2 linked regions of the Ruegeria pomeroyi DSS-3 genome follow. The protein of the gene in region 2 binds, or shares a complex with, the protein of the main gene of each other region. Links are inferred from orthologs where the notes say so. Each region holds a gene or a part of one and is shown on either strand. Other genes may lie near its edges.

Region 1 (7,361 bases), 130 kb from region 2 along the record:
GACGGGAAGCGTGTCACCGGGGTAGCGTTTCGACATGGCGGGCAGGATCGGACTGCCACCGCCCGGGCCGAGGTGCTGCTTGCCGCGGGCGCCATCAACTCGCCCAAGCTGATGGAGCTGTCCGGTATCGGCCAGCCCGACCGCCTCTCGGCGCTGGGCATCGCCCCGGTGCATGACCTGCCGGGCGTTGGCGAGAACCTGCAAGATCATCTGCAGATCCGCACCGCGTTCAAGGTCTCGAACACGCCGACCCTGAACGAGACGGCCAATTCGCTGACCGGCCGCATCGGCATCGCGCTGAAATATGCACTGACCCGCTCGGGCCCGCTTAGCATGGCGCCCAGCCAGTTCGGCATGTTCACCAAATCCGACCCTGCGCTGGAAACGCCGGACCTGGAATACCATGTGCAACCGCTGTCCACCGACCGCCTGGGCGACCCGCTGCATGCCTTCCCGGCCATCACCGTTTCGGTTTGCAACCTGCGTCCCGAAAGCGTCGGCGATTGCCATATCACCAGCGCCAAGACCGGACCGCAGCCGCATATCCGGCTCAACTATCTGAGCGCCCCGCGCGACCAGCAGGTCGCGGTGGCGGCCGTGAAACAGGCCCGCCGGATAATGACGGCGCGCGCGCTCGCGCCCTATGCGCCGCAGGAATTCCTGCCCGGCCCGCAGATCGCCAGCGATGCCGATCTGCTGCGCGAGGCGGGCAACATCGCCACCACGATCTTTCACCCGGTGGGCACCTGCAAAATGGGTAACGACCCCATGGCGGTGGTCGCCCCGGATTTGCGCGTGCACGGGCTGGCCGGTCTGCGGGTGGTCGACGCCTCGATCATGCCGAAGATCGTCAGCGGCAACACCGCCTCTCCGGTCATCATGATCGCCGAAAAGGCCGCTGAGATGATCCGCGCGCTCTAAGGCAGGCGCGAGATTTTTCGACGAAAAATCTCTGCCCGGGCCTCACCCTTTGCGCGGTTTGGCCCTGAGCGTCGGATCGGCCTCGCGCGGGTCTTCGGGCCAGGGATGTTTGGGGTATTGCGCGCGCATGTCCTTGCGCACATCGGCATAGGAGCCATCCCAGAATCCCGGCAGGTCGCGGGTGATCTGGATCGGGCGCTGAGCGGGCGAGAGCAGCGTGATCTTGAGCGGCACGCCCGCCACCATCGGATGCTGCGTGACGCCGAACATTTCTTGCAGGCGCACCGAGATTTCCGGGACCTCGCGTTCGTAATCGATCGGCACCTTGCGCCCCAGCGGCGTGATGAAGGCCCCGGGCGCGCGCGTCTCCAACTCCTGGCTCTGGCCCCAGTCGAGCCGCGCCTTGAGCGCGGGCAGCAGGTCGAAGCGTTTCCAGTCCTCGGCGCTACGGACCCCCTGCAGCATCGGCTGCAGCCAGTCCTCGATCGTGCCCATCAGCCCAGGCTCGGAGAAATCCGGCAGATCGGCGCCGCTGGCCCGTACAAGTTCCACCCGCCGCGCCAGCCGGGCGGCGGGGGCGCTGAGCCTGAGGCCCAAATCACGCACCCCGTCGAGCATGGCGCGCGCAACAGCCTCGTCGGGCACCTCTTTCCAGATCCGGTCGCTCAGGGTGATGGCGCCCAGTCGCTCCTGGTGCCGGGCGATGACCCGGCGCTCGCGCCGGGACCATTCGCAAAGGTCGTTCCGGGTGATCTGGTCGGCAAAGAGCTCGCGCAGTTCACCTTCGGTGATCCGCGCCGCCATGCGGATACGGGCCTCGCGCGGGTCGCCGTCGGTGTCGATTGCGACCAGATAGGGTGTGTTGGCCAGTGCCTCGCCCGGGTCGAGCGCCGCGCCCTTGCCGCCCGACAGGACGAAACGGGGGGCCTCGCCCTTGCGGCGCTGGCCGATCCGGTCGGGATAGGCGAGCGCCGCCATAGCCGCGGGGCTCATCCGCCCTGCGGGCGTCTTCGCCTGTTTTTCCAACCGCCGCGCCTCGGCCCTGATCCGGTCGAGCACGCCCATGTTGACCTCGTAGGGGCGTTCGCGCCGGAACCGGGACGGGTCGCGCAGTGCCGCGAGCCGCAGGTCTAGATCGGCGGGCGCGCCGCGCAGGGGATCGCGTTCGGCCATCAGCGCCGCCAGCGGGGCGGCCTCGCGCCCCGCAAGCGCCAGCATGTGTCCCAGCCGTGGATGCAGGGGGAGTGCGGCCAAGACCCGTCCGTGATCGGTGATCCGGCCCTGCGCATCGATCGCGCCCAGGAATCCCAGCAGTGCGCGGGCCTCGGCCAGTGCCGTTTCGGGCGGCTGCGTCACGAAACCCAGCGCGCCCGGTTCCGCCCCCCAGAGCGCCAGTTCCAGCGCAAGACCGGTCAGGTCCGCCGCCTCGATCTCGGCAGGGGGGAAGGCAGCAAGCGCGCCCTCTTCTCCGCGCGTCCAGAGGCGGTAGCAGATGCCCTCGGCCACACGTCCCGCGCGGCCTGCGCGCTGGGTCGCCTCGGCCCGGGTGACCCGTTCGGTGACCAGCCGGGTCATGCCCGAGCCGGGGTCGAAGCGCGCCCGCCGCGCCTGTCCCATATCGACCACCACCCGGACATCGGGGATGGTCAGCGATGTTTCAGCGATCGAGGTCGCCAGCACCACATTGCGCCCTTCGGTTGCGGGCCGGATGGCGGCGCGTTGCGCGGCAAAGGGCATGGCGCCGAACAGGGGCCGCAGGGTGCAGCTGTCGGGCAGGCGCGCCGAGAGCAGCGTTTGGGCGCGGCGGATTTCCCCCTCGCCGGGCAGAAAGACGAGCAGGCTGCCCCCCAGATCGCGGGTCTCGGCCTCGGCCTTTGCGACCAGGTCGGCCAGCGCCTCGACCCGGCGGGCGCGCGGCCCCAGCGGGTGGTCGAGCCAGCGGGTCTCGACCGGATAGGCGCGGCCTTGAGAGGTGACCATCGGCGCATCCATCAGCGCCGCCACCGGCCCGGCGTCGAGCGTGGCCGACATCGCCAGCAGGATCAGGTCGTCGCGCAGCGCCTCGGTCACTTCGAGACACAGCGCCAGGCCCAGATCGGCATTGAGCGAGCGTTCGTGAAACTCGTCGAAGATCACCGCGCCGATGCCGGGCAGATCGGGCTCGGCTTGCAGCATGCGGGTCAGGATGCCTTCGGTCACCACCTCGATGCGGGTGGCGTTCGTCCGTTTCGCCTCGCCCCGGATGCGATAGCCCACGGTCTGGCCCACCGGTTCACCCAGCGTCTCGGCCATCCGCTCGGCGGCGGCGCGCGCGGCCAGGCGGCGCGGTTCCAGCATCACGATGCGGCCATTGGTCAGGCCAGCCGAGAGCAGGGCCAGCGGCACCCGTGTGGTCTTGCCCGCGCCGGGCGGGGCCTGCAGCACGGCGCGCCCCTGCGCCCGCAGCGCGGAGATGAGGTCTGGCAGGGCGTCGTCGATGGGCAACCGGGTCATGCCGCCTTATCGCCAAAGCGGCGGGGGCAGGTCCAGAGCCAATCGGGCGGTTCCGGATGAGGAGCGGTGGCGCCTTTGAGTATTTAAGACCAGAAAGAAGCAGCAGGGGCAGCGGCGGGGCTTCCGGGGGGCGATAGAGGGACAATCCGGCGCATCCGGTGGGTCGGCTCTGGACAAACCGGGGCGCGCTCCGTCATGCAGGGCAAAATTCGCGAGGACCGGCATGGATATCACACAGCTTGGCGATAGGATACTTTCGGGCGACCGCCGTGCGCTGGCGCGGGCGATCACGCTGGTCGAGAGCCGGCGGGACGATCACCGCGCCCAGGCCGCGTCGCTGCTGGATCATCTTGCCGGCGCCGGGCGCCAGGCGCTCAGGATCGGCCTGTCGGGCACGCCGGGCGTTGGCAAATCCACCTTCATCGAAAGCTTCGGCATGATGCTGATCGGGCAGGGGCTGCGGGTGGCGGTGCTGGCGGTCGACCCCAGTTCGGCGCGCTCGGGCGGGTCGATCCTGGGTGACAAGACACGGATGGAGCGGTTGTCGCGGGAACGGGCCGCCTTTATCCGGCCCTCGCCCAGCCAGAGCCATCTGGGCGGGGTCGCGCGCCGCACCCGCGAGGCGGTCAGCCTGTGCGAGGCGGCGGGCTTCGATGTGGTGCTGATCGAGACGGTCGGTGTGGGGCAGTCCGAAACCGTGGTGGCCGAATTGTCCGACCTGTTCCTGCTGCTGCTGGCGCCCGCCGGCGGTGACGAGTTGCAGGGCGTCAAACGCGGCATCATGGAAATGGCCGACCTGATCCTGGTCAACAAGGCGGATGGTGAGCTGAAATCGACCGCGACCCGAACCTGTGCCGATTATGCAGGGGCACTGCGCCTGTTGCGCAAGCGGGTGCAGGACCCGCCGGGCTTTCCCAAGGCGCTCACCGTCTCGGCGGTCGAGGAGCAGGGGCTGGACGCCGCCTGGACCGAGATGCGCGCCCTGTCGGATTGGCGCCGCGAGAACGGGCACTGGACGGCCAACCGGGCCGAACAGGCGCGCTACTGGTTCGGGCAGGAAGTCCGCCATGCCCTGCTGGCACAGCTGGACACACCACAGGCCCGGGCCGAGATGGATCGGCTGTCCACCGCCGCCGCCCAGGGACAGCTGACACCCGCCAGCGCGGCCGAGCAGATGCTTGCCTTTCTGCGGGAGGGGTAGTGCTTTCCTCTTGCCACAAATATCCCCGCCCCAGGCTTGGCCCGGCACGGGCCATCCCTGTCGGCCAGGGAGGCATGGGACAGGGCAAAGAATCCGCGCCAGCCGTCTTGACCCCTGCCGCGATTCCCACTACACGCATCCAACCAGTTTTCGGGCGCGACTTCGGGTTGCGCCCCTTGTGATTTGACGGATGCTTCGCCCCGTCACCAGATACGAAGGAAGAGACCATGTCGCGCCGTTGCGAACTGACCGGAAAAGGCCCGATGACTGGCAACAATGTCAGCCATGCCAACAACAAGACCCGCCGTCGTTTTCTGCCCAACCTGAACGACGTGACCCTGCAGTCGGAAACCCTGGGTCGCGGCGTCAAGCTGCGCATCTCGGCGGCTGCCCTGCGCTCGGTCGATCACCGTGGCGGTCTGGACGCCTTCCTGGCCAAGGCCAAGGACGAGGACCTGTCCGATGCCGCGCTGAAGGTCAAGAAAGAGATCGCCAAGGCGCAGGCCGCGGCCTGATTTTTCTGATCCACTGATTTCGGGAACCCCGTGCGCCTTGCGCACGGGGTTTTTCGTTTCACGGGCGGAACCGGAAAACGACACGTTTTCCGGCCCGATTTCCTTTGGAAATCGGCCCCCTGACAGACCGGCGTCCTGCTGTCGCAGGAGGTCTTTTGCCCTTGCGGAGCGGGTATCGAGAGCAGATATCGGGACGCAGGATGATGACCCCTTTGCGGATATCCCTTGCGCTTGCGCTCTCGCTGCTTGTCGGGCTGACCGGTCAGGGGCTGGCCAATTCGCGCGGGATGAGCGCCGCGGTCGATCAGATGGAGATCTGCACCGGCACCGGGCCTGTCATCCTCTATGTGGATGCCGACGGGCAGCCGACCGCCCCGCCGCATTACTGTCCGGACTTTGCGCTGATGCTGCTTGGGGCGCTGTTGCCCGATGCCGCAGTGGCGCCCACGCCGCCGCAACTGGCTCTGCCTGCGCCGGACCGGACGCAACCCAGCCTGATTACCCGTACCCTCTCAGCCGTTCCGGCGCGCGCGCCGCCGGTCTTGCTCTGACCCGTTTCGATACAGACAGATCAAGACATGCCAAGGAGAGAGACCATGTCGCTGAAATCCAGATTGCTGGCTGCTGCCGCCACCCTTACCCTTGCCGGGGCCGCCTGGGCCGGTGAGACCATTGTGATCGACGATGCCTATGCCCGCTCCTCGGGCGCCAATGCCAAAGCCGGTGCCGCCTTCATGATGATCCAGAATACCGGGGCCGAAGACGACCGCCTGATCGACGCCCGCTCCGAGGTCGCCGCCAGGGTCGAACTGCATACCCACAAGATCAACGAGCAGGGCGTGGCCAAGATGATGCATGTGCCCGAAGGCTTTGTGATCCCCGCCGGTGGCATGCACCCGCTTGCGCGCGGGGGCGATCATGTGATGTTCATGGGGATCAAGGTGCCGTTCGCGCAAGGCGCGACAGTGCCGGTCACGCTGGTCTTTGAAAAGGCCGGCGAGATCGAGGTGGAAATCCCGGTCGACCTGGAGCGCCAGGACGGCGGTCATGGCCACATGAAGAAGAAATCGAACTAGGCCAGGGGGCACGCCTGTCTTCAGGCTGCGCTGCAGCCCTCATCCATGCGTCAGGCCGGGCTTTGGCCCGGCCTGGTTGCGTCTGGCCAAGCGGTATCGCGACCGGCACCCAGGCTTTGTGCGCGATGCAGGGCCAGCGCGGCCAGTGCAAAATCGGCGATCGCGGGGCCGCGAAACAGGAACCCTGCGCGGCGCGACGGATCGTGCCGGTTGACGTTTGTGCTGTGCAAGTCTTCACCCAGCAATGCCGCGAGATCGCCGCCTACCCGCGCGGGGTCGATCATCGGCCTGGGATTGGCAGCCTCTTGCGCCAGATCGTCGATATAGAGCGGATCAAGCGCCGCCATCCCATCGGGCTGCCAGGGCAGGCCCGTATCGGTCAGACTGGCAAAGGCGCCGGGTTTCAGCCAGCGGGCATCCAGAAACGGCGTCATCTGATGATCGAGGGTGACCGAAGAGACCACCAGATCGGCGTCGGCGATGGCCTGGTGCGGATTGTCTGCGATCTCTGCCTGCAGCCCCCGCGCGCGGGCGGCCGCGCTCAACCGCGCGATGTTCTCGGCCCCGCGCCCGAGAATCACCGCCCTTTGCAGGGGAAAGAGATCGCAGAGTGCCGCGAGATGGGCGCGTGCCTGGGCGCCGGCGCCGATAAAGGCCACCACCCGTGCCGCCGGATCACCCAGCCGCCGCGCCACCAGCGCGCTGAGACCGGCGGTGCGCATCCGGGTGATCCAGCCCGCCTGCATCAGGGCCCGCAACTGGCCGGTCTCGCTGTCCTGAACCAGCAAAACGCCCTCGGTTCCCGGCAGCCCGCGTGCCGGGTTGTCGGGGCTGACCATCACCGATTTCACCACGGTCAGGGCCGGGCTGTTTCCGGTCGCCAGCGTCGTCATCACATAACGCCCGTCACCGGGCAGCAACGCCGATTTCGGCGCCACATGCACGGTGGCGCGGATTTGTGCGCGGATCGCGGCCTCGAGCGCTGTCTGAATCTCATCCGTAGTGATCCCCAAGGTGTCGAGATCGGGATCGGACAGGATCAGAAAGTCGCTCATCCCCTTTGGTCCAGCAGGTCGCACACCCATTGTGGAACGATCCGGCTGGCGGGGCCGAACCGGGTTTCGTCGAAATTCGACACCACCGCCGAAGGGTCGA
Region 2 (7,473 bases):
GCGTCGATCTGGTGGAACAGATGATCCGGGTTGCCGCGGGCGAACCGCTGAGTATCACCCAGGGTGATGTGAAACTGACCGGCTGGGCCATCGAGAACCGGCTTTATGCCGAGGATCCCTATCGCGGCTTCCTGCCCTCGATCGGCCGTCTGACCCGTTACCGCCCGCCGGCGGAAACCGCCGCTGGCCCGTTGCTGGTCAATGGCAAATGGCAGGGGGATGCGCCCTCGGGCGAGGCGGCTGTGCGCAACGATACCGGCGTCTATGAGGGCGGTGAGATCAGCATGTATTATGATCCGATGATCGCCAAGCTCTGCACCTGGGCACCGACCCGTGCCGCTGCGATCGAGGCGATGCGCATCGCGCTCGACAGTTTCGAGGTCGAAGGCATCGGTCACAACCTGCCGTTCCTCAGCGCCGTGATGGACCACCCGAAATTCATTTCGGGCGACATGACCACCGCCTTTATCGCCGAGGAATATCCCGAAGGCTTCGAAGGGGTGAACCTGCCCGAGACCGATCTGCGCCGGGTGGCCGCTGCCGCCGCCGCGATGCACCGTGTCGCCGAGATCCGCCGCACCCGGGTGTCGGGCCGGATGGACAATCACGAGCGTCGGGTGGGCACCGAATGGGTGGTCACGCTGCAAGGCGCCGACTTCCCGGTCACCATCGCCGCCGATCACGACGGATCGACCGTCAGCTTTGACGATGGCAGTTCGATGCGGGTGACCAGCGACTGGACTCCGGGGGACCAGCTGGCCAACCTGATGGTGGACGGCGCGCCGCTGGTGCTGAAGGTGGGCAAGATCTCGGGCGGGTTCCGTATCCGCACCCGGGGCGCCGACCTGAAGGTGCATGTGCGCACCCCGCGTCAGGCGGAACTGGCGCGCCTGATGCCCGAGAAACTGCCGCCAGACACCTCGAAAATGCTGCTCTGCCCGATGCCCGGCCTGATCGTGAAGGTCGATGTCGAAGTGGGCCAGGAGGTTCAGGAGGGCCAGGCGCTGTGCACCATCGAGGCGATGAAGATGGAAAACATCCTGCGCGCCGAGAAAAAGGGCGTGGTCGCCAAGATCAATGCCAGCGCCGGCAACAGCCTGGCCGTTGACGACGTGATCATGGAGTTCGAATAACCCCATGTTCGGGGCACGCACATATCCTCGCGCCTCGCGGCCGCTCGCGGTGCTGGCCCTGATCGGGCTGGCGGCCTGTGCGCTGGACCGCGAGGCCGAGGTGCGTGCCCAGCTCGGCGGCTGGATGCCGCTGGGCGACACGCTCTATTTCGAGTCCAAGCTGGAATGCACCGCCGGGGTGTTCGCCACCCCGGCCGATATCCTGCAAACCAAGGTGCGCACGGTTTCGACCCTGCGCGACGGGTTGGCGGCACTGTCGCGCGAGGCCATCGTTGCCTTTGACCTTGAGGGCGAGACGCCCGATCAGGTCTCGCAGGCGGTGATGTCGGCGGATCTGCCCAAGGGTTTGGGCATCCTGGCCTCGGGCCTCAGCGCGCGCGCCTGCATGGACGAGGCCACCAAATCGGCCTATCTGAGCGCGCTGCACTCTCCCGCCGCGCTGCTGATCTTTGCCCCCGACAACAACGCTCTGGTGATCCTGGACCGGGATCGGCGACAGGTCTTCTTTGCCCGGGGGGATGTGTGATGGCGGCGCGCGTGCCTCAATCCAGCCCGCGCCGGTCGCGGATTTCCTGTTCGCGGGTGGGCATCTTGTCGATCGAGCGGGTCAGCTCGCGCACGCTCCACGGGGTTGGTTTGCGCAGCTTGACGCCGCCGTCCTTGTCGATCAGCACCAGGGCAAAGCCGCGCGGGCGCAGTTTCTGGCGCGCCGGCGCGCGGGCGGCCGGATCGGTATCGGTCAGCACCACCACGTCACGCTCTTCCAGCATGGCCGCGCCTGCGCGCAGCATCTCGATCTGCTGCTGGAACCTGGGATCGGCCTCGGTATCGGCAAAGATCACGATGGGCCGTTTTATCCATAAAAATTCGCTCAAATCGCTGTCACCGGCGGGCCGGATCAGCGCGTCCTGCTCGGGCTGGGTGGCATCGGCAGCCCAGCCGGCAAGCGGGAGAAAGGCAAGGAAAACAAAGGCGAATAGGGGTTTCATATGGTCTCCTGTCCGCTTCAATATAACCGTGGCCGCGCCGATTGCGACCACTTGCGAGGGCGCGGGATGCAAAAAGTTTAACGTTAATGGCTTCGTCAGGGGTTGGGCATGACTGTGAAGGTACATTCCCGCTCCCACCGGGTCCTGAGGGCCCGCAAGAAAGGCTGCGCCATGGACGTTATCCTGCATATCGGCGCGCATCGCTGCGCGACCACGACATTTCAGCATTACCTTCGCCAGAATGCCGACCGGCTGGCCGCCGATGGCACCGGATTCTGGGGGCCACGGCGGACGCGCAACGGGCTGTTTCGCGGCCTGCTGCCCACGCCCGGCCCCGCCACCGGGCGCGACCTGCGCCGCCGCGCGGTGGGGCGGGTGCGGCTGAACCTGGCACGCACCGCGCTGGGCGGCACCCGGCGGCTGGTGGTCAGTGACGAGAACATGCTGGGCTCGATGCGGCAGAACCTGCGTCAGGCCGAGCTGTACCCGGACGCGGGCGAACGCATCGCCCGCTATGGCGAGGCCTTTGACGGCAAGATCAGCGATGTGGTGCTGAACATCCGCTCGCCCGAGCTCTGGTGGTCCTCGGCGCTGGGCTATGGGCTGACGCGCGGCTTTGGCCTGCCCGGAGAGGTGGCGCTGGACTGGATCGCGCAAAGCCGGCGCAGCTGGCGCGACGTGATCGCCGATATCGGTTGCGCGCTGCCCGGTGCCCGACTCTGGGTGCTGCCGTTCGAGATTTTCGCCGGCCGCCCCGAGGCGCAGCTGGAGGCGGTCACCGGTCGCCCGGCGCCGCACGAGCATAGCCGCGACTGGCTGAACGCCACGCCGCGCCTGCCGGAACTGCGCGAGATACTTCCGCCGCGCCTGGCCGAGGCGCTGCCCGGCGGCGAGGGCCGCTGGACCCCCTTTGCACCGGACCAGGCCGCCGCCCTGCGCGAGGCCTATGCCGATGACCTGATGTGGCTAGCCGCGGGCGCTGACGGGCTCGCCTGGCTGATGGATGATCCGAACAAGAAACCGGCGGGGCAAACCCTGCCAAGACCCGAATTGACAAGAGGAAGACGCAATGAGCAAGACCGACGATTGGCGGGCGCTGGCTGAGAAAGAGCTGCGCGGGCGCCCCGTTGAAGACCTGACCTGGCAGACGCTCGAAGGGATCGACGTCAAGCCGCTCTATACCGATGCGGACACCGCCGAGCTGCCGCATATGGGCGGGATGCCCGGCTTTGGCCCCTTTACCCGTGGCGTCAAGGCGACCATGTATGCGGGCCGCCCCTGGACCATTCGGCAATATGCCGGTTTCTCCACCGCCGAGGAATCGAACGCCTTTTACCGCCGCAACCTGGCCGCCGGTCAGCAGGGTGTCTCGGTCGCCTTCGACCTGGCCACCCATCGCGGCTATGACAGCGACCACCCCCGGGTGGTGGGCGACGTGGGCAAGGCCGGTGTCGCCATCGACAGCGTCGAGGACATGAAGATCCTGTTCGACGGCATCCCGCTGGACAAGGTCTCGGTCTCGATGACGATGAACGGCGCGGTGATCCCGATCCTGGCCAGTTTCATCGTCGCGGGCGAAGAGCAGGGCCATGACAGATCGGTGCTGTCGGGGACCATTCAGAACGACATTCTGAAAGAGTTCATGGTCCGCAACACCTATATCTATCCGCCCGAACCCTCGATGCGGATCATCTCGGACATCATCGGCTATACCTCGGACAACATGCCGAAGTTCAACTCGATCTCGATCTCGGGCTATCACATGCAAGAGGCCGGGGCGAACCTGGTGCAGGAACTGGCCTATACCCTGGCCGACGGGCGCGAATATGTGCGCGCCGCGATCGAGGCAGGGATGGACGTGGACAAGTTCGCAGGCCGCCTGTCCTTCTTCTTTGCCATCGGCATGAACTTCTTCATGGAAATCGCCAAGCTGCGCGCCGCGCGCACGCTGTGGCATCGCATCATGACCGAGTTCGGCGCGAAATCCGAACGCTCCAAGATGCTGCGCACCCATTGCCAGACTTCTGGTGTATCGTTGCAAGAGCAGGATCCCTATAACAACGTGATCCGCACCGCATACGAGGCGATGAGCGCGGTTCTGGGCGGCACTCAGTCGCTGCATACCAACGCGCTGGACGAGGCGATCGCGCTGCCCACCGATTTCTCGGCCCGCATCGCGCGCAACACCCAGCTGGTGCTGCAGGAAGAGACCGGCGTGACCAAGGTGGTCGATCCGCTGGCGGGCTCCTATTACGTCGAAAGCCTGACCAACGACCTGATCGAGAAGGCCTGGGCGCTGATCCAGGAGGTCGAGGAGATGGGCGGCATGACCAAGGCCGTGGCCAGTGGCATGCCCAAGCTCAGGATCGAGGAAAGTGCGGCCCGCCGTCAGGCGATGATCGACCGCGGCGAAGAGGTGATCGTCGGCGTCAACAAGTACCGCAAGGACAAGGAAGACCCGATCGACATTCTCGACGTCGACAACATGGCGGTGCGCGACGCCCAGATCGCCCGGCTGGAGCGTATTCGCGCCAGCCGCGACGAAGCGGCTTGCGCAGCGGCACTCGATGAACTCACGCGCCGCGCCAAAGAGGGCGGCAACCTGCTTGAAGCGGCCGTCGAGGCGGCCCGCGCCCGGGCATCCGTAGGAGAGATCAGCATGGCGATGGAAAAGGAATTCGGCCGCCACCGCGCCGAAGTGAAGACCCTGGCCGGTGTCTATGGCGCGGCCTATGAGGGCGATGAGGGCTTTGCCGCGATCCAGAAGTCGATCGAGGCCTTTGCCGAGGAAGAGGGCCGCCGCCCGCGTCTGTTGGTTGTCAAGATGGGCCAGGACGGCCATGACCGGGGCGCCAAGGTGATCGCCACCGCCTTCGCCGACATTGGCTTTGACGTCGATGTGGGGCCGCTGTTCCAGACCCCGGCCGAGGCGGCGCAGGATGCCATCGACAACGATGTGCATGTGGTCGGCATCTCCAGCCAGGCGGCGGGCCACAAGACGCTGGCGCCGCAACTGGTCGAAGAGCTGAGAAAGGCCGGTGCCGGCGATATCATCGTGATCTGCGGCGGGGTCATTCCGCAGCAGGATTACCAGTTCCTCTATGATCACGGGGTCAAGGCGATCTTTGGCCCGGGCACCAATATCCCCGAGGCGGCGCAGGATATCCTGAAGCTGGTGCGCGACGCGCGCGCGGGCTGAGGGCAGGGGCTGGGGGCGCTGCCCCCCGGCCTGCGGCCTCCCCCCGGAGTATTTCGAACCAGAAAGAAGCGGCAGGCGTTGGCTTGCCGCTTTTTTGCTGTCAGTCTCTGCTTTGGCAGGAGGACGGTGATGGAACTGGATCATTTCGCGGTGGCGGGCGAGACGCTGGAGGCGGCGCGGGCGCATGTGGAGGCGGCGCTGGGCGTGGCGATGCAACCGGGCGGTCAGCATGCGCGGTTTGGCACCCATAACACGCTTCTGGGCCTGGCGGACGGGCTCTATCTGGAGGCGATTGCCATCGACCCCGGCGCGCCGGGGCCGGAGCGGCCGCGCTGGTTCGATCTGGATCGCTTTTCAGGCCCTGCTCGGCTGAGCAACTGGATTTGCCGGGTGCCCGATCTGCAGGCGGCCCTGAGCGCGGCGCCAGCGGGGGCGGGGGATATCGTCGATCTGGAGCGCGGTGCGCTCAGCTGGCGGATGGCGGTTCCGGCAAGCGGCGTGCTGCCCTATGACGACCGGTTTCCGGCGCTGATCCAGTGGCAGGGCGATCTGCATCCGGCGGCGATGCTGGCGCCCTCGGGCTGCGCGTTGCGCTGGCTGGTGGTGACCCATCCCGAGGCGCGGGCGCTGGCAGAGCTGTGCGGGCCGCTGGAGCGCGTGGTGTTTGAGACCGGGCCATCGGGCCTGCGCGCCGAAATCGACACCCCGCACGGGATGCGGGTGCTGGCATGAAGATCCGGCCGGCGCGGGCGCTGGATGCGGCTGATATCGCCGGGATCGCCAACCATTACATCCGCGACACGCTGGTGACCTTTACCACCGAATTGCGCAGGCCAGAGGCTGTGGCCGGTGATATCGCCGCCCGCGCGCCCGCCTATCTGGTGGCCGAAGCGGCGGGAGCTATTCTGGGTTTTGCCACCTATGGCCCGTTTCGTGCCGGGCCCGGTTATGCTTGCACCCGCGAGCATTCGATCCTGCTCGACCCAGGCGCGCGGGGGCAGGGGGCGGGGCGCGCCCTGATGACGGAACTGGAGCGGGTTGCCCGCGCCGAGGGGGTGCATGTGCTGGTGGCAGGTATCTCGGGTGCCAATCCGGGCGCTGTGGCGTTTCACCGTGCATTAGGCTTTGCCGAGGTGGGGCGCCTGCCGCAGGTCGGACGCAAGGAGGGGCGTTGGCTCGACCTGGTCCTGATGCAGAAAATTCTGGACGCCGACCCAAATTGACGCACCTGACACCGCCGGGCGAAGGCGCTAGTGTGGCGCCATGTCACTCTGGACCCGCATAACCGACGCGCTGAGCGCGCTGGCGCAGGGCGAAAGCCTGAGCGCCGTGTTCGAACGCCTGCGCACGCCGCCCGAGAAATCGGTGGCCTTTGCCATTGCCGTCATCGCGCTGGGCGCCAAGATGGCCAAGGCCGATGGCCGGGTCACCCGCGACGAGGTGACCGCCTTTCGCGAGGTGTTCCAGATCGCCCGCGCGGATGAGGCGGGCGCGGCGCGGGTCTTTGACATGGCCCGTACCGATGTCGCCGGCTATCAGGATTACGCCCGCAAGATCAAAGGCATGTTCGCCGAGGACAGCACCGTGCTGTGTGACCTGATGGAGGGGCTGTTTCACATCGCCATGGCCGACGGGTTCTATCATCCGGGCGAGAACGAGTTCCTGGAAGAGGTGGCGCAGATCTTTGGCCAGACCGACCGCCAGTTCCATGCCCTGCGGGCCCGCTTCGTGCCCGATGCGCCCAAGGATCCCTATACGGTGCTGGGGGTGTCGCCCGACATGCCGATGCCCGAGATCCGCAAGGTCTGGCGCAATCTGGTTCGCGAGACACATCCGGACGCGATGATGGCGCGCGGCGTGCCCGAAGAGGCGATCCGCCTGGCCGAGAAGAAGATGATCGACATCAACCGCGCCTGGGACGAGCTCAACGGCGCGCGGGTCTAGGGCGATGCGGCTGGCGACCTGGAATATCGAGTGGTTCGCCAACCTGTTCGACCGCAATGACCGCCTGTTGGTGGATGACCGCTGGTCCGGGCGCCACGATGTCACCCGCGCCCAGCAGGTCGAGGCGATCGCCAAGGTGCTGACCGCGCTTGATGCGGATGCGGTGCTGATCGTCGAGGCGCCCAATACCGGGCGAACCCAGAACACG

Evidence for each region. Proteins that work in one complex are often made in the same cells at the same time.
Region 1: the proteins of scpA (region 2) and meaB are in contact, whole or in part, in a crystal structure (PDB 8DPB), measured with the Methylorubrum extorquens proteins. The link is inferred for Ruegeria pomeroyi DSS-3 from one-to-one orthologs. Residues at the interface, in SOR27001.1 of Methylorubrum extorquens: Glu577, Glu578, Asn579, Asp580, Gly581, Arg582, Arg583, Arg585, His596, Ala604, Ser605, Ala608, Asp609, Gly611, Phe612, Asp613, Val614, Asp615, Ile616, Gly617, Pro618, Leu619, Glu625, Arg628, Gln629, Val631, Glu632, Asn633, Asp634, Glu661; in SOR26638.1 of Methylorubrum extorquens: Arg20, Ala21, Ala24, Arg25, Thr28, Ser32, Arg33, Arg34, His37, Thr98, Gly99, Gly100, Ser101, Ile102, Leu103, Lys106, Thr107, Ala110, Ala113, Ile114, Asp115, Arg116, Ala118, Phe119, Ile120, Arg121, Pro122, Pro124.

What each region holds. Positions count from the first base shown.
Region 1 is NC_003911.12:1,023,073-1,030,433, forward strand. What follows is about bases 2,739-5,626. They hold meaB (methylmalonyl Co-A mutase-associated GTPase MeaB), read left to right. Parts: upstream 2,739-3,637; coding sequence 3,638-4,615; downstream 4,616-5,626. Other genes in these bases: hrpB (ATP-dependent helicase HrpB), read right to left, coding at 2,739-3,414; rpmB (50S ribosomal protein L28), read left to right, coding at 4,843-5,130; SPO_RS04900 (hypothetical protein), read left to right, coding at 5,331-5,626. In the rest of the region: SPO_RS04880 (GMC family oxidoreductase), read left to right, coding at 1-921; more of hrpB, read right to left, coding at 964-2,738; more of SPO_RS04900, read left to right, coding at 5,627-5,681; SPO_RS04905 (copper chaperone PCu(A)C), read left to right, coding at 5,727-6,206; SPO_RS04910 (ornithine cyclodeaminase family protein), read right to left, coding at 6,257-7,261; SPO_RS04915 (NAD-dependent deacylase), read right to left, coding at 7,258-7,361. UniProt on the Escherichia coli protein: Binds and hydrolyzes GTP. Likely functions as a G-protein chaperone that assists AdoCbl cofactor delivery to the methylmalonyl-CoA mutase (MCM) ScpA and reactivation of the enzyme during catalysis.
Region 2 is NC_003911.12:1,156,506-1,163,978, forward strand. Bases 2,757-5,756 are described here. They hold scpA (methylmalonyl-CoA mutase), read left to right. Parts: upstream 2,757-3,191; coding sequence 3,192-5,321; downstream 5,322-5,756. Other genes in these bases: SPO_RS05600 (hypothetical protein), read left to right, coding at 2,757-3,226; SPO_RS05610 (VOC family protein), read left to right, coding at 5,451-5,756. In the rest of the region: SPO_RS05585 (acetyl-CoA carboxylase biotin carboxylase subunit), read left to right, coding at 1-1,133; SPO_RS05590 (hypothetical protein), read left to right, coding at 1,138-1,659; SPO_RS05595 (DUF4174 domain-containing protein), read right to left, coding at 1,676-2,122; more of SPO_RS05600, read left to right, coding at 2,294-2,756; more of SPO_RS05610, read left to right, coding at 5,757-6,053; SPO_RS05615 (GNAT family N-acetyltransferase), read left to right, coding at 6,050-6,544; SPO_RS05620 (molecular chaperone DjiA), read left to right, coding at 6,585-7,265; SPO_RS05625 (endonuclease/exonuclease/phosphatase family protein), read left to right, coding at 7,270-7,473. UniProt on the Escherichia coli protein: Catalyzes the interconversion of succinyl-CoA and methylmalonyl-CoA. Could be part of a pathway that converts succinate to propionate.